DNA from 2 places in the Mesorhizobium sp. BH1-1-4 genome. Region 2 is predicted to be linked to the other one. Evidence: predicted binding sites of a transcription regulator. Region 2 holds the regulator's gene; the other holds the start of a gene.

Region 1 (6,045 bases), on a different contig from region 2:
CTGTGCCGGCTCGGCGGCTTCAGCTACAGGCGTCTCCTCATCCGCAACCTCGGCGGTCGCTTCTGATTGCTCTTCCGCGACAGCCTCCGCCGGGGCGTCCGCAACGATTTCGGCTGGAACCTCGGATACGGTCTCCGCGTCCACATCGGGCGACGACTCCGAACCCTCGACGACGGCCGGCGCCGCCGCCTCTTCCGCTGCCTTGGCTTGTTCGGCGCGCGCTGCCTCTTCGGCCGCGAGCTTGGCCGCTGCGGCTTCCCGCGCGGCACTGTCCTGCGCTTCCAGCCGTGCCTTGACTTCCGCCGCCGGCTTCGGCTCGGCGCGATAGCCGAGCCCCTTGAGGATTTCTTCCATGTCGTCGGCGGTGGCGCCGAGGATCGACATCATCGGCGGCGTCACCATGAAGGCCTGGCCGTCATAGGCGCCGTCCGGGCGCTGGCCAAGGCCGGGCTTCCAGTTGGTCGCCGGGCGGATCAGGTCGGCCAGCCGCTCCAGAATGTCGATGCGCACGGCGCGGCGGCCGAGATTGCGGTAGCCGGCCAGCTTGTAGAAGGCCTTGTCGAAGGCCGGATCGATGACAACCGAGGTGCGGCCCGATGCCAGCGCATGGACGACGTCGCCGAAGCCAGGCTTGTCCTTGCCGTCATTCTTCAACGCCCACAGCAAGGTCACCAGTCCGGCCGGCGCGGGCTTGATCAGCGCCGGTACAAAGACGTGGTAGGCGCCGAAGCGCACGCCGAGCCGGCGCAGTGCGGCGCGGCCCTCCTGGTCGAGCGACTTCATCTCCTCGGCGATGTCACGGCGGTTGATGAGGCCGAAATTCTCGACCAACTGGAAGGCGATGCCGCGGCCGATGCCGGAAATCTGCTCGGCATTTTTCAGGTCGACCAACGGCTTCAGCAGGGACTCGATCTGGAAATTGACAAAGCGCTCGGCACGCGCGGCGACCTTGTCGCGCGCCGGGCCGGTGAGCTGTTCGTCGGCCAGAAGCACGAGGCGCGGCTTCAGCGGGTCCTCGCCCGAAACCAGCGTGCCGATCGGCGCGCCGATCCAGCGCAGCGTGCCGTCCGAACCGAGCGCGAGGTCGCCATTGGCGCAGGCGCCGAAGCGCTCCGCACGGGCATCGAATTCGGCGGCCAGCGCCTTTTGCGCGGCCGTGCGCACGGCCTTGGCGTCTTCGCCGCCGGCGGTCTGATCGGCGGTGAAGCGGAACCCTTGCAACTCGCCGACGTGATGGCCTTCGACAAGGACGGTTCCGGTAGGGCTGATTTCGGCTTCAGGCATGGTATTTTCTCTAAGGCGCCGCATGAGGACGGAAGTCCTGCGGTCTACGAAGCGTTTCGTCAACCGCTCATGCAGCGCATCCGACAATCTGTCTTCGATTTCGCGCGTCTTTTCCTGCCAGTGTGCCTGATCGGCCAGCCAGCCGGGCCGGTTCGACACGAATGTCCAGGTACGGATCTGGGCGATGCGGTGCGACAGCGTGTCGATGTCGCCCTCGGTGGTGTCGGCGCGGCGCACCTGCTCGGCCATGTAGTTTTCGTCGACATGGCCGTGGCGAGCGAGGTCCATGTAGATCGAGGCGATCAGGTCGGCATGCTGGGCGGGCGCGATCTTGCGGTAGTCGGGCAGCGCGCAGGCTTCCCAAAGCAGCGCCACGCGCTTGGCATTGGTCGCGAGCGCGCGGATGTCTTCGTCGCGGGAGAGATGTTCGAGCGCCTGCGCGTCGACGGCCGGCAGCGCGCGTGTCAGGCCCTCGACCGGGGCGTTGGTTTCGATCGAGCGCTTCAGCGCCTCAAGGCTGGCGAAATCGAATTGGGCGGTGCGCCACTGCAGCACCTTCACCGGGTCGAAATCATGGCTCTCGATCTTCTGGACCAGATCCTCGTCCAGCGGATCGACCTGACCGGTGACGCCGAACGTGCCGTCGCGCAGATGCCTGCCGGCGCGGCCAGCGATCTGGCCAAGCTCGGCCGCGGTCAGATTGCGGTACTGGTAGCCGTCGAACTTGCGGTTCTGGGCAAAAGCGACATGGTCGAGATCGAGATTGAGGCCCATGCCGATGGCGTCGGTGGCAATGAGATAGTCGACGTCGCCGGACTGGAACAGCGCCACCTGGGCATTGCGGGTGCGCGGCGAGAGCGCTCCGAGCACGACGGCCGCACCACCTTGCTGGCGGCGGATCAGTTCGGCGATGGCGTAGACCTCGTCGGCGGAGAAGGCGACGATCGCGGTGCGCCTGGGCAGGCGGGTCAGTTTCTTGGAGCCGGCATAGGCGAGATGCGACAGTCTTGGCCGCGTCACCACGGAGACGCCCTTCAGCAGCCGCTGGAGAATGCCGTGCATGGTGGCGGCGCCGAGCAGCAGCGTTTCCTGGCGGCCGCGCAGATGCAGGATGCGGTCGGTGAAGATATGGCCGCGCTCGAGGTCGCCGGCCAGTTGCACCTCGTCGATTGCCACGAAGGCAGCGTCGGTCTCGCGCGGCATGGCCTCGACGGTGCAGACCGAATATTTGGCGCCCGGCGGCTGGATCTTCTCCTCGCCGGTGATCAGCGCGACCTTGTGGGCGCCGACCTTTTCGCAGACGCGGCTGTAGACCTCCCGGGCCAGCAACCTCAGCGGCAAGCCGATGACGCCGGTTTCGTGCGCCACCATGCGCTCGATGGCGAGATGGGTCTTGCCCGTGTTGGTCGGCCCAAGCACGGCGGTCACGTCGCGGCCCGACAGGATCAGCGGCTCGGTGTGTTTCTGCTGGATGTTCATCGGCTCGGAAATAAGGCTTTCTGGCCTCTCGTTGTCGGGAGCGTGCCTGGACGGCGCGTATGACAGCCGACACATAGGGATTTCAGGCGCGAAGCGAAAGCGGAATGTTCCGTCCGGGTTCCGAGGGTGCCCGCGTCAGCCCGCAAATCAGCCCCTGCTTAACAGTTGGAACGAGTCTGGAACGAATCAGCGACGAATCGGTGACTCCGTCAGATTCAGCTTTTGTTCACGGCTAGATATGGATTTTATGACCATGAGTCTCACCACATGCTGAATCACCGAACTGGCCCGTTTTATGCTAAGTGTATCCTGCCCTTAACTTTTGCCGGTAAACGATACGCGCGGCATGGCGCGACGCGCTCAACATTATGATATTGTTAATCTTTCTGAACTCGGTGTTAAGGAATTGCAGGCAATCGTGGCCATTAATGTTAACATTGCGCTCAAAGCCGGAACGAATCGGCGACAAAGCGGCGCCGGCGATATTTTCTTGGTTTGTTCCCTCAATATCTTGTGTTGTGAACAGCTTATCCACCGATAATCCACAGATTTGGCCACACGGTTTCGCACAGAGGCGCCACCCCCATTAACCCTTGCGTGCCGGATTGGGGCAGCAGGTGGCAGCGGGGCGCTGTAGCTCCAGAGCATCAATTGAAAAACGGATGGGTTTCCCGACCTGTTTCGCCGGTCAAGGCCGCCGGCCGGTGGGCCAGTCGAAAATCAACGCCTAGACAAAATACTGGCCGCCATTGGCGGTGAGGGTCGAGCCGGTGATAAAGCCGGCATCCTCGGAAGCAAGGAAGACGACGCAGCGCGCGATCTCCTCCGGTTCGCCGAGGCGGCCGACCGGGATTTGCGGGATGATGCGCTCGTTGAGCACCTTCTCGTCGATCGCCTTGACCATCTCGGTGGCGATGTAGCCGGGGCAGATGACGTTGACAGTGATGCCCGCGCGCGCGCCTTCCTGGGCGAGCGCCTTGGAGAAGCCGATGTCGCCGGCCTTTGCGGCGGAGTAATTGACCTGGCCCGCCTGGCCCTTCTGGCCATTAATCGAGGAGATGGTGATGACGCGGCCGAACTTGCGGTCGCGCATGCCGCCCCACAGCGGATGCGTCATGTTGAAAACACCGGACAGATTGGTATCGATCACCTCTTTCCACTGTTCTCGCGTCAGCTTGTGGAACATGGCGTCGCGGGTGATGCCGGCATTGTTGACCAGCACCGAGACCGGGCCGAGATCGGCCTCGACCTGCTTGATGCCGGCGGCGCAGGCGTCATAATCGGCGACGGACCATTTGTAGGCTGGAATGCCGGTCTCGGCCTTGAATTTCGCCGCGGCCTCGTCATTGCCGGCATAGTTGGCGGCAACCGAGTAGCCGGCGTTCTTCAAAGCGATCGAGATGGCCGCGCCGATACCGCGCGATCCGCCCGTGACGATTGCAACCTTGGTCATATGTCCTCCCTTTGGTCGGAAGAGTGAGTAGGGAGTAGCCAATAGCGAGTAGGGATTTGATGTCCCGCCGCGCTGAAGCCATTCTTCCCTATTCGCTACTCCTATTCACTGCTCACTTTCTTCAGAGCGCTTCCACGCACATGGCGACGCCCATGCCGCCGCCGATGCAGAGCGTGGCGAGGCCCTTCTTGGCGCCGCGACGGCGCATTTCGTAGACCAGCGTGTTGAAGACGCGGGCGCCCGAGGCGCCGATCGGATGACCGATGGCGATGGCGCCGCCATTGACGTTGACGATCGAGGGATCCCAGCCCATGTCCTTGTTGACGGCGCAGGCCTGCGCCGCGAAAGCCTCGTTGGCCTCGACAAGATCGAGATCGCCGACGGACCAGCCTGCCTTTTCCAGAGCCTTGCGCGAGGCGGGGATGGGGCCGGTGCCCATGATGGCGGGATCGACGCCGGCGGTCGCCCAGGAGGCGATGCGCGCCAGCGGGGTGATGCCGCGCCTGGCGGCTTCGGCTTCGGTCATCAGCAGCGCGCCGGCCGCACCGTCATTGATGCCGGAGGCGTTGGCGGCGGTCACCGTGCCGTCCTTGTCGAAGGCCGGCTTCAGCTTGGTCATGGCGTCGATCGTCGCGCCATGGCGGATATATTCGTCCTGGTCGACAATGGTGTCGCCCTTCTTGCCCTTGATGGTGAAGGCGACGATCTCGTCCTTGAACTTGCCAGCCTTCTGCGCGGCTTCGGCCTTGTTCTGCGAGGCCAGCGCGAACTGGTCCTGGTCGTCGCGGGTGATCTGGAACTGGCGCGCCACGTTCTCGGCGGTGTTGCCCATGTGATAGCCATTGAAGGCGTCCCACAGCCCGTCCTTGATCATGGTGTCGATCATCTTGTAGTCGCCCATCTTGACGCCGGCGCGCAGGTGCTCGGCGTGCGGCGACAGCGACATCGATTCCTGGCCGCCAGCGATGATCACCTTGGCGTCGCCGGTGGCGATCTGCTGCATGCCGAGCGCGATGGCGCGCAGGCCCGAGCCGCACACCTGGTTGAGGCCCCAGGCGGTGGTTTCCTTGGGCAGGCCAGCAAGGATCGAGGCTTGGCGGGCCGGGTTCTGACCTTGCGCCGCGGTCAGCACCTGGCCGAGGATGACCTCGTCCACCTCGGCCGCCTCGACACCGGCACGCGCCAAAAGTTCCCTGACGACGACGGCGCCGAGTTCATGCGCGGGGGTGGCGGCGAAGGCGCCGTTGAAGGAGCCGACGGCCGTGCGCGCGGCGCTGGCAATGACGATGGAAGCGGACATTTTCTTCTCCAGACTTCAAGGTGTTGTTGTGCCGTTGGGGACTTTTCTTGCCGTTTCCCAACCCCAAGTCAAACCGGAAATCGGCATGGCGCCCATGCGCCGCAAGCAGGTCGCGTCTCGCCGCGCCGAGGGTACGGCCGCTGCCGCGCAGCATGTTTTGCCTGCTATGCAGCATTATATGATCCCGCAGTGCACAAACTGCTTGGAATTGTGAGGCTTTTGCGCATATCCTCAAAAAGGGCGCAATCGTTACCGGCTGCTTACGCAGGCTTGCCGGTGTCCGGGGAGGATGCAGATGGCCGCAAAAGACGACCCGATCATTATCAAGAAATACGCCAACCGCCGCCTCTATAACACGGGGACGAGCACCTATGTGACGCTCGAGGATCTGGCCGAGATGGTCAAGAAGGGCGAGGAATTCACCGTCCAGGATGCCAAGACCGGTGACGACATCACCCATCCGGTGCTGACCCAGATCATCTTCGAGCTGGAGAACAAGGACGGGCAGAACATGCTGCCGATCCCGTTC
Region 2 (6,045 bases):
CAAGGTCGAGACGTGGCGGGCGGGGACGCCGATGCTTGGCTCTGAAATCGCCACGCAGGTGACCGGCCGGGTGGTGTCGCTCGACTATATGGAGACCGGACGTATCCGGTTGACCATCGACGTGACGTCGACCGTCCGGCCGAAATTGCGCTATGCACCGGAACGGGTTCGCATTTCCGCCGCCAAGATACCGGCCGGCGTGAAGGCCGGTTCGCTGGTGAGCGGCTACGCCAGGCTGTTGCCGCCGACCGGTCCGGTGCGCCCGGACAGTTACGATTTTTCCTTCGACAGCTATTTCGCTGGGATCGGCGGCAGCGGCTTCTTCATGGGAACGCCAAGGATCGTTCCCGACGACGACGAGGCGCCGCTGTGGTCCCGCCTTGCCTCGTCGGTCGAAAATACCAGGCAGGACATCGCCGACCACATCAGAGCCAGTGTCGGTGGCGCCGAGGGTGAGATCGCGGCGGCGCTGATGGTCGGGGTGCGCGCGGGCATTCCTGATGAAATCAACGAAGCCATGCGGCGAACAGGCATCTATCACATCATTTCGATTTCCGGACTGCACATGGCGCTGGTCGCGGGCACCATGATGATGCTGATGCGCGGCGTATTCGCGCTGTTTCCGGATTTTTCCTCACGCCGCCCGGTCAAGAAGTACGCCGCGGCCGCCGCGCTTTTCTCGATCGCGGCCTATCTCATCATCTCGGGCGTCGTCGTTGCCGCCGAGCGCAGCTTCATCATGCTGGCCGTGATGTTGATCGCCGTTCTGTTCGACCGGGCGGCGCTGACAATGCGCAATCTGGCAATCTCGGCCATTGCCGTCATCGCGGTGTCCCCGCACGAAGTCGTTGGCCCGAGTTTCCAGATGTCCTTCGCCGCGACCGCGGCGCTGGTCGGCGCTTATGCGGGCTGGGCGGATCACCATGCGGGAAAGACGAGGCCACCGGCGCCAAAGCGATCCCTAGCTGGGTTCCTGACGCGAAAACTCCTTTTGGGGGCAGGCGGACTGGCCATGACGTCCATCATCGCCGGCAGCGCCACGGCGCTGTTTGCGATCTGGCATTTCCAGCGGGTGTCGCCGCTCAGCCTGTTCGCCAATCTGGCCGTCATGCCGATCGTGTCGGTCGTGATGTTCCTGGCCGTCGCCAGTGCGTTGCTGATGCCGTTCGGACTGGATTGGCCGGCTCTTTACCTCATGGGCAAAGGCCTGACGGCGATGATTGCCGTATCGGCGTGGATATCGGAGCGCTCGCCAATCGATGGTGTCGGGTTGATTTCGCGGCAATCCGTGCTGCTGGTAACCGTCGCATTGGTCATCGCGACGATGGCGACGACCCGGCTGCGGCTCGCGGCACTGCCATTCGCGCTTGCCAGCTTGTTGACTGTGTCGGATACGCGCACGCCCGATGTGCTGATCTCGGAAGATGCGCGGCTGGTCGCGCTGCCGATCGGCGGCGGCGAACTCGCGGTCAACCGGGCTCGCCCGAACGAATTCACCGTCGACAACTGGAAACGCGCGCTGACATCGGAAGCCCTCGTCGTACCGGAGATGTTCGACAAGGCAGGTGGGCAATTCGCCATCGCCGATGCGGTAAACCTGCCGACGGGAGCGCCGTTCTATTGCACCGAAGGCGTCTGTATCGCCAGACACCCGTCCGGTGCGATCATAGCGCATGTCGAAGACCGCAAGGACACCTGGAAGGCCTGCGCGTTCGCCGACCTCATCGTGGTCAATGACGCGACCGCCTACGATGCTTGCCACAATCCGCTGGTTCTCGTCGTCACCAAACGGCAGCTCGCCCGCAAGGGAAGTGCCGCGGTCTTCTTCGATCCTCGGTCGGCCACGACCCCGGCCAAGATCGAATTCGCCGTCGACCAACCATACCGGCCCTGGCATGAGCAACGAAAATTCTCACGCGAGGCGAGGGGACTGCCGCCCTATAAAAAGCCCGACAAGCCCGATGGCAAACAGGCTCAGTAGCGCCTGATCAAGCCGACCAGCCTGCCTTGCACCTTGACCCTGTCCGGCCCGAAAATGCGGGTTTCATAGGCCGGATTGGCGGCTTCGAGGGCGATCGAGGCGCCTTTGCGGCGGAACCGCTTCAGCGTCGCTTCCTCCTCGTCGACCAGCGCCACGATGATTTCGCCTGGGCTTGCCGTATCGGCATTGCGGATGATGACCGTGTCGCCGTCGAAGATGCCGGCCTCGATCATCGAGTCGCCTTTGACTTCCAGCGCATAGTGCTCGCCGCCCATGATCATATCCGGCGGCACCGAGATCGTATGCGTCTGATGCTGGATGGCGTCGATCGGCACACCGGCGGCGATACGGCCCATAACGGGGATGGACACAGCTGAAACCGCATCGTCGTCATTGCCGGCCGCGGGCAGGCGCGAAGGTGCGGCTGCCGGCTTGATCTGGCGACCGAGATTGTTTTGACCCAGGCTGCCCTGGATGACGCTTGGCGAGAATTTCTTTGCCGCGTTGAGGCCGGGCGCGATCGAATCCGGCAGCCGCAGCACTTCCAGCGCACGCGCCCGATTGGGTAGCCGCCGGATAAAGCCGCGTTCCTCCAGCGCCGTGATCAGGCGATGGATCCCCGATTTGGAGGCAAGATCGAGCGCTTCTTTCATCTCGTCGAAGGACGGCGGTATGCCGCTTTCCTTGAGGCGTTCGTGGATGAACATCAGCAGTTCATGTTGCTTGCGTGTCAGCATGGCGCGGCCCCCAAGGCATTGAACAACGGTCTGATTCAGAATCGAAAAACAAACCCAGAACAAACCCTATCTGTTCCAGTTGTGTTCTGCAACCGTTTAAAGTTTAGTGAATTTGTTAAGGCGTCAGAAGCTTTTGGCTCGCGACTGCGGCCGGCAGACGACCTTTCGTTTCCGCATGGGCCTTGAAATCGTTATGGTTAATGGCTTGCGGCCTAACCCTGAAGGAGGCTTGGCGCCAGCCCTTTCGAAGGATCCAGGTAAGAGGCTCCAGCAAGTGTTCGTGCCATCTCCGGCGGAACGAAACGAAATCAAAACGCCAACAGCCGGCAAGCCGCTCACGGGCGGCCTTTATTCCTCAAGCGTCGGCCGGTGCACGGGCCCGACATCATCCGGCGACAGCCTTCAAGCTGCCGGCGCGGGCGGCGTATTTGGTCGCGCCACTGTCTTCGCTGTGGACATAGACATGCAGCGTGTAGCCGATATGGGCCGTCATCAGCGCCTTGGCCCGCTCGACGTCACGATCGAGTGCCGCTTCCATGATCGCGGTGTGATGCTCGATGGCGATCGCTTCGCGCAATGCCTCCATGGCCTCCTCATAGCCATCCTTGAGGCCAGCCGCGGCCCGTAATGTCGGCGCCAGGCCAAGAAAGCGATGATGGCGGCGTAGCTGATCCGAGATTGTCGAGCGGAAACGCAACAGCCAGTTGCATGTGGCGGCGCTCAGCAGCGCCGCATGGAAAGCCTCGTGGTTCTCGTCCCATTTGTCGACGGCCGCATCCGAGGGATCGTCGACCGCGGTCTTGCAACGGGAGAGCCGGTAGTGGGCGGTGACAACGGCATCCTCCCATTCCTTGCCGCCTTTCTCCATCGATTCGAGGAACAAGGGGATCTCGACCACCATCCTGGCGCGCGCCAGATCCTCCAGTTCGGCCCGCGATACGGGAGCGACTGTAAAACCACGGTTGCTGATGGCGGTGACCAGGCGTTCGGCCTCGAGCCGCGACAAGGCTTCGCGCAACGGCGTCCAGCCGACGCCATAGGTGCCGCGCAACGCGCTCAGCTTGAGGGGCGCGCCGGGCATGAGGCGCGTGGTCAGGATATCCCGACGCAACAGCCGATAGGCTGCCTCCGTTTTCGTGGAGTTCGTCTCATCCTGCATCGCGGTCCATCCGTCGTCCGGCAAAGAGAAATTATATATGATGTCCGACCGTGGCAAGAATTATATATAATGTTTGACAGGGGACGGCCGACTGACCATGATCGTTGCAGTAGCCGCGCTGCAAGCGGCGCTGATCAAATCTGGGAGGAAATGATGTTGAAGTCGAAATCCGCTTGGGTGTCGGGTTTGTTCCTGGCTGGCGCGTTGATGGTGAGCGCCGGCAGTGCCGCCGCCGATCAGATCCGCATCGGCATTGCCAATTTCGGCGAACATCCGCAGCTCAACGCCGCCATAGCCGGCTTCAAGAAGGCGCTGACGGACAACGGCTTCGTCGAAGGCAAGGACGTCGTCTATACGGAGAGCCATACCAATTTCGATGCATCGCTGGTGCCGCAGATGATCGCCAAGCTGCAGGCCGAGCAGCCCAAGCTGATCTACACCATCACCACGCCGGTTTCGCAGATCGCCAAGAAGGCGCTCGCCGGTTCCGGCATTCCGATCGTCTTTGCCGCGGTCACCGATCCGGTGGCGGCCAAGCTGGTGCCCTCATGGGACGCCGGAGACGAAGGCATGACCGGCGCCAGCGATCTGCAGGACGTCGCCGCGGTGATGGCCTTCACCAAGAAGTTGCTGCCCAACGCCAAGCGCTTCGGCGTGCCTTACAATCCCGGCGAGGCCAACGACGTTGCCTTGGTCGAAAAGATCAAGGCGGCGGCGCCCGCGGCCGGCTTCGAGGTGGTGGAGGTCGGCATCGACAACGTCAATGACATCCAGCAACGCATCGCTTCGCTCGCCGGCAAGGCCGACGTGATCTACGGCCCGGCCTCGAACCTTATCCAGCCGGCGATCGCCGCTGTCTCCGCGGCCGCCCGCCAGGCCGGTATCCCGGTCGTCAACTCCGATGACAGCGCGGTCCGCAACGGCACCGTGCCGGCGAGCTTTGCGGTCAATTACACGCAGGTCGGCGTCAACGCCGGCACCATCGCCGCCGAGATCCTGAAGGGGAAGGACCCCAAGACGATCGCGTCGTCGCGCCCGGCCTACAAGGACCACATGGCAACGATCTCGCGCAAGGCGATGGCCGCGTTCGGTATCGAGATACCCGCTTCGATGGCCGATTGCGGCTGCATCGTCGACTGACATCGGAACCGCAAGGGGTGACGGCCTCGGCGCCGTCATCCTTGAGGTGAGGGAGGAACGATGCTCGAAATCCGATCGGCGCGCAAAGTATTCTACAAGGGCCAGGCCGACGAGAAGGTCGCGCTGGACGGTCTCAGTCTGTCGCTGGCCACGGGCGAGTTCGGCATCGTCATCGGCTCCAACGGTGCTGGCAAAAGCAGCATGCTCAATGCCATTTCCGGCGCCCTGATCCTCGATTCCGGCCAGATCCTGATCAACGGCGCCGATGTGACTGGAATGCCCGTACACAAGCGCGCCGCGCAACTGGCGCGCGTCTTCCAGGATCCGATGCGCGGCACCGCCGCCAGCATGACGGTCGCGGAAAACATGCTGCTGGCCGACTTGCGCAGCAGCAAGCGCACCTTGCGCCAGGGGCTGAACGCCACCCGGCTCGCGTCCTACAAGGAACGCCTGTCGATACTGGGCCTCGGCCTTGAGAACCGCCTCGACACCCGCGTCGACCTGCTTTCGGGCGGGCAGCGGCAGTCGCTGTCGCTGATCATGGCGGTCGGCGGGTCACCGGATTTGCTGCTGCTTGACGAACATACCGCGGCGCTCGACCCGCGCACGGCCGAGATTGTCATGCGGGCGACGGTGCGGGCTGTCAACGCGCTGAAGCTGACGACCCTGATGGTGACCCACAACATGCAGCACGCCGTCGATTACGGCAGCCGCGTGATCATGCTCGACGCGGGCCGGGTCTTGCTGGAGGTCACCGGCGAGGAGAAGGCGAGGGTCACGGTTCTCGATCTGATCGGCCATTTTTCCGTCAAGACCGACCGCATGTTGCTGGCGAGCTGACCGACATGGGTTTTGTTCAGGAAATTCTCACCAGCTTCGTCGCGATCATTCCGGTCACGCTGGCGCAAAGCCTGATCCTGGCCTTTGTCGTGCTCGGGATCATGATCCCGTTTCGGATGCTGAATTTTCCCGATCTCACCAGTGAGGGCGCCTTTCCACTGGGCGGCTGCGTCTGTGGTGTGCTGCTG

Evidence for each region. The regulator LexA, encoded in region 2, represses DNA repair genes until DNA is damaged. The targets are predictions, from matches to a motif close to TGTTCNNNNTGTGTTCNG.
Region 1: the regulator LexA is predicted to act here: its motif matches at 2,930-2,947, upstream of LB569_RS28120 (helicase-related protein).

What each region holds. Positions count from the first base shown of each region.
Region 1 is NZ_JAIUIN010000027.1:4,159-10,203, forward strand. Features, by position in the region: gene LB569_RS28120 (helicase-related protein) at 1-2,763, opposite strand, end outside; gene LB569_RS28125 (hypothetical protein) at 3,062-3,298, opposite strand; gene phbB (acetoacetyl-CoA reductase) at 3,491-4,216, opposite strand; gene LB569_RS28135 (acetyl-CoA C-acetyltransferase) at 4,338-5,516, opposite strand; gene LB569_RS28140 (hypothetical protein) at 5,497-5,730, shown strand; gene phaR (polyhydroxyalkanoate synthesis repressor PhaR) at 5,812-6,045, shown strand, end outside.
Region 2 is NZ_JAIUIN010000003.1:269,023-275,067, reverse strand. Features, by position in the region: gene LB569_RS07805 (ComEC/Rec2 family competence protein) at 1-1,981, shown strand, start outside; gene lexA (transcriptional repressor LexA) at 1,975-2,718, opposite strand; gene LB569_RS07795 (GntR family transcriptional regulator) at 3,104-3,877, opposite strand; gene LB569_RS07790 (ABC transporter substrate-binding protein) at 4,031-5,017, shown strand; gene LB569_RS07785 (ABC transporter ATP-binding protein) at 5,078-5,857, shown strand; gene LB569_RS07780 (ABC transporter permease) at 5,863-6,045, shown strand, end outside.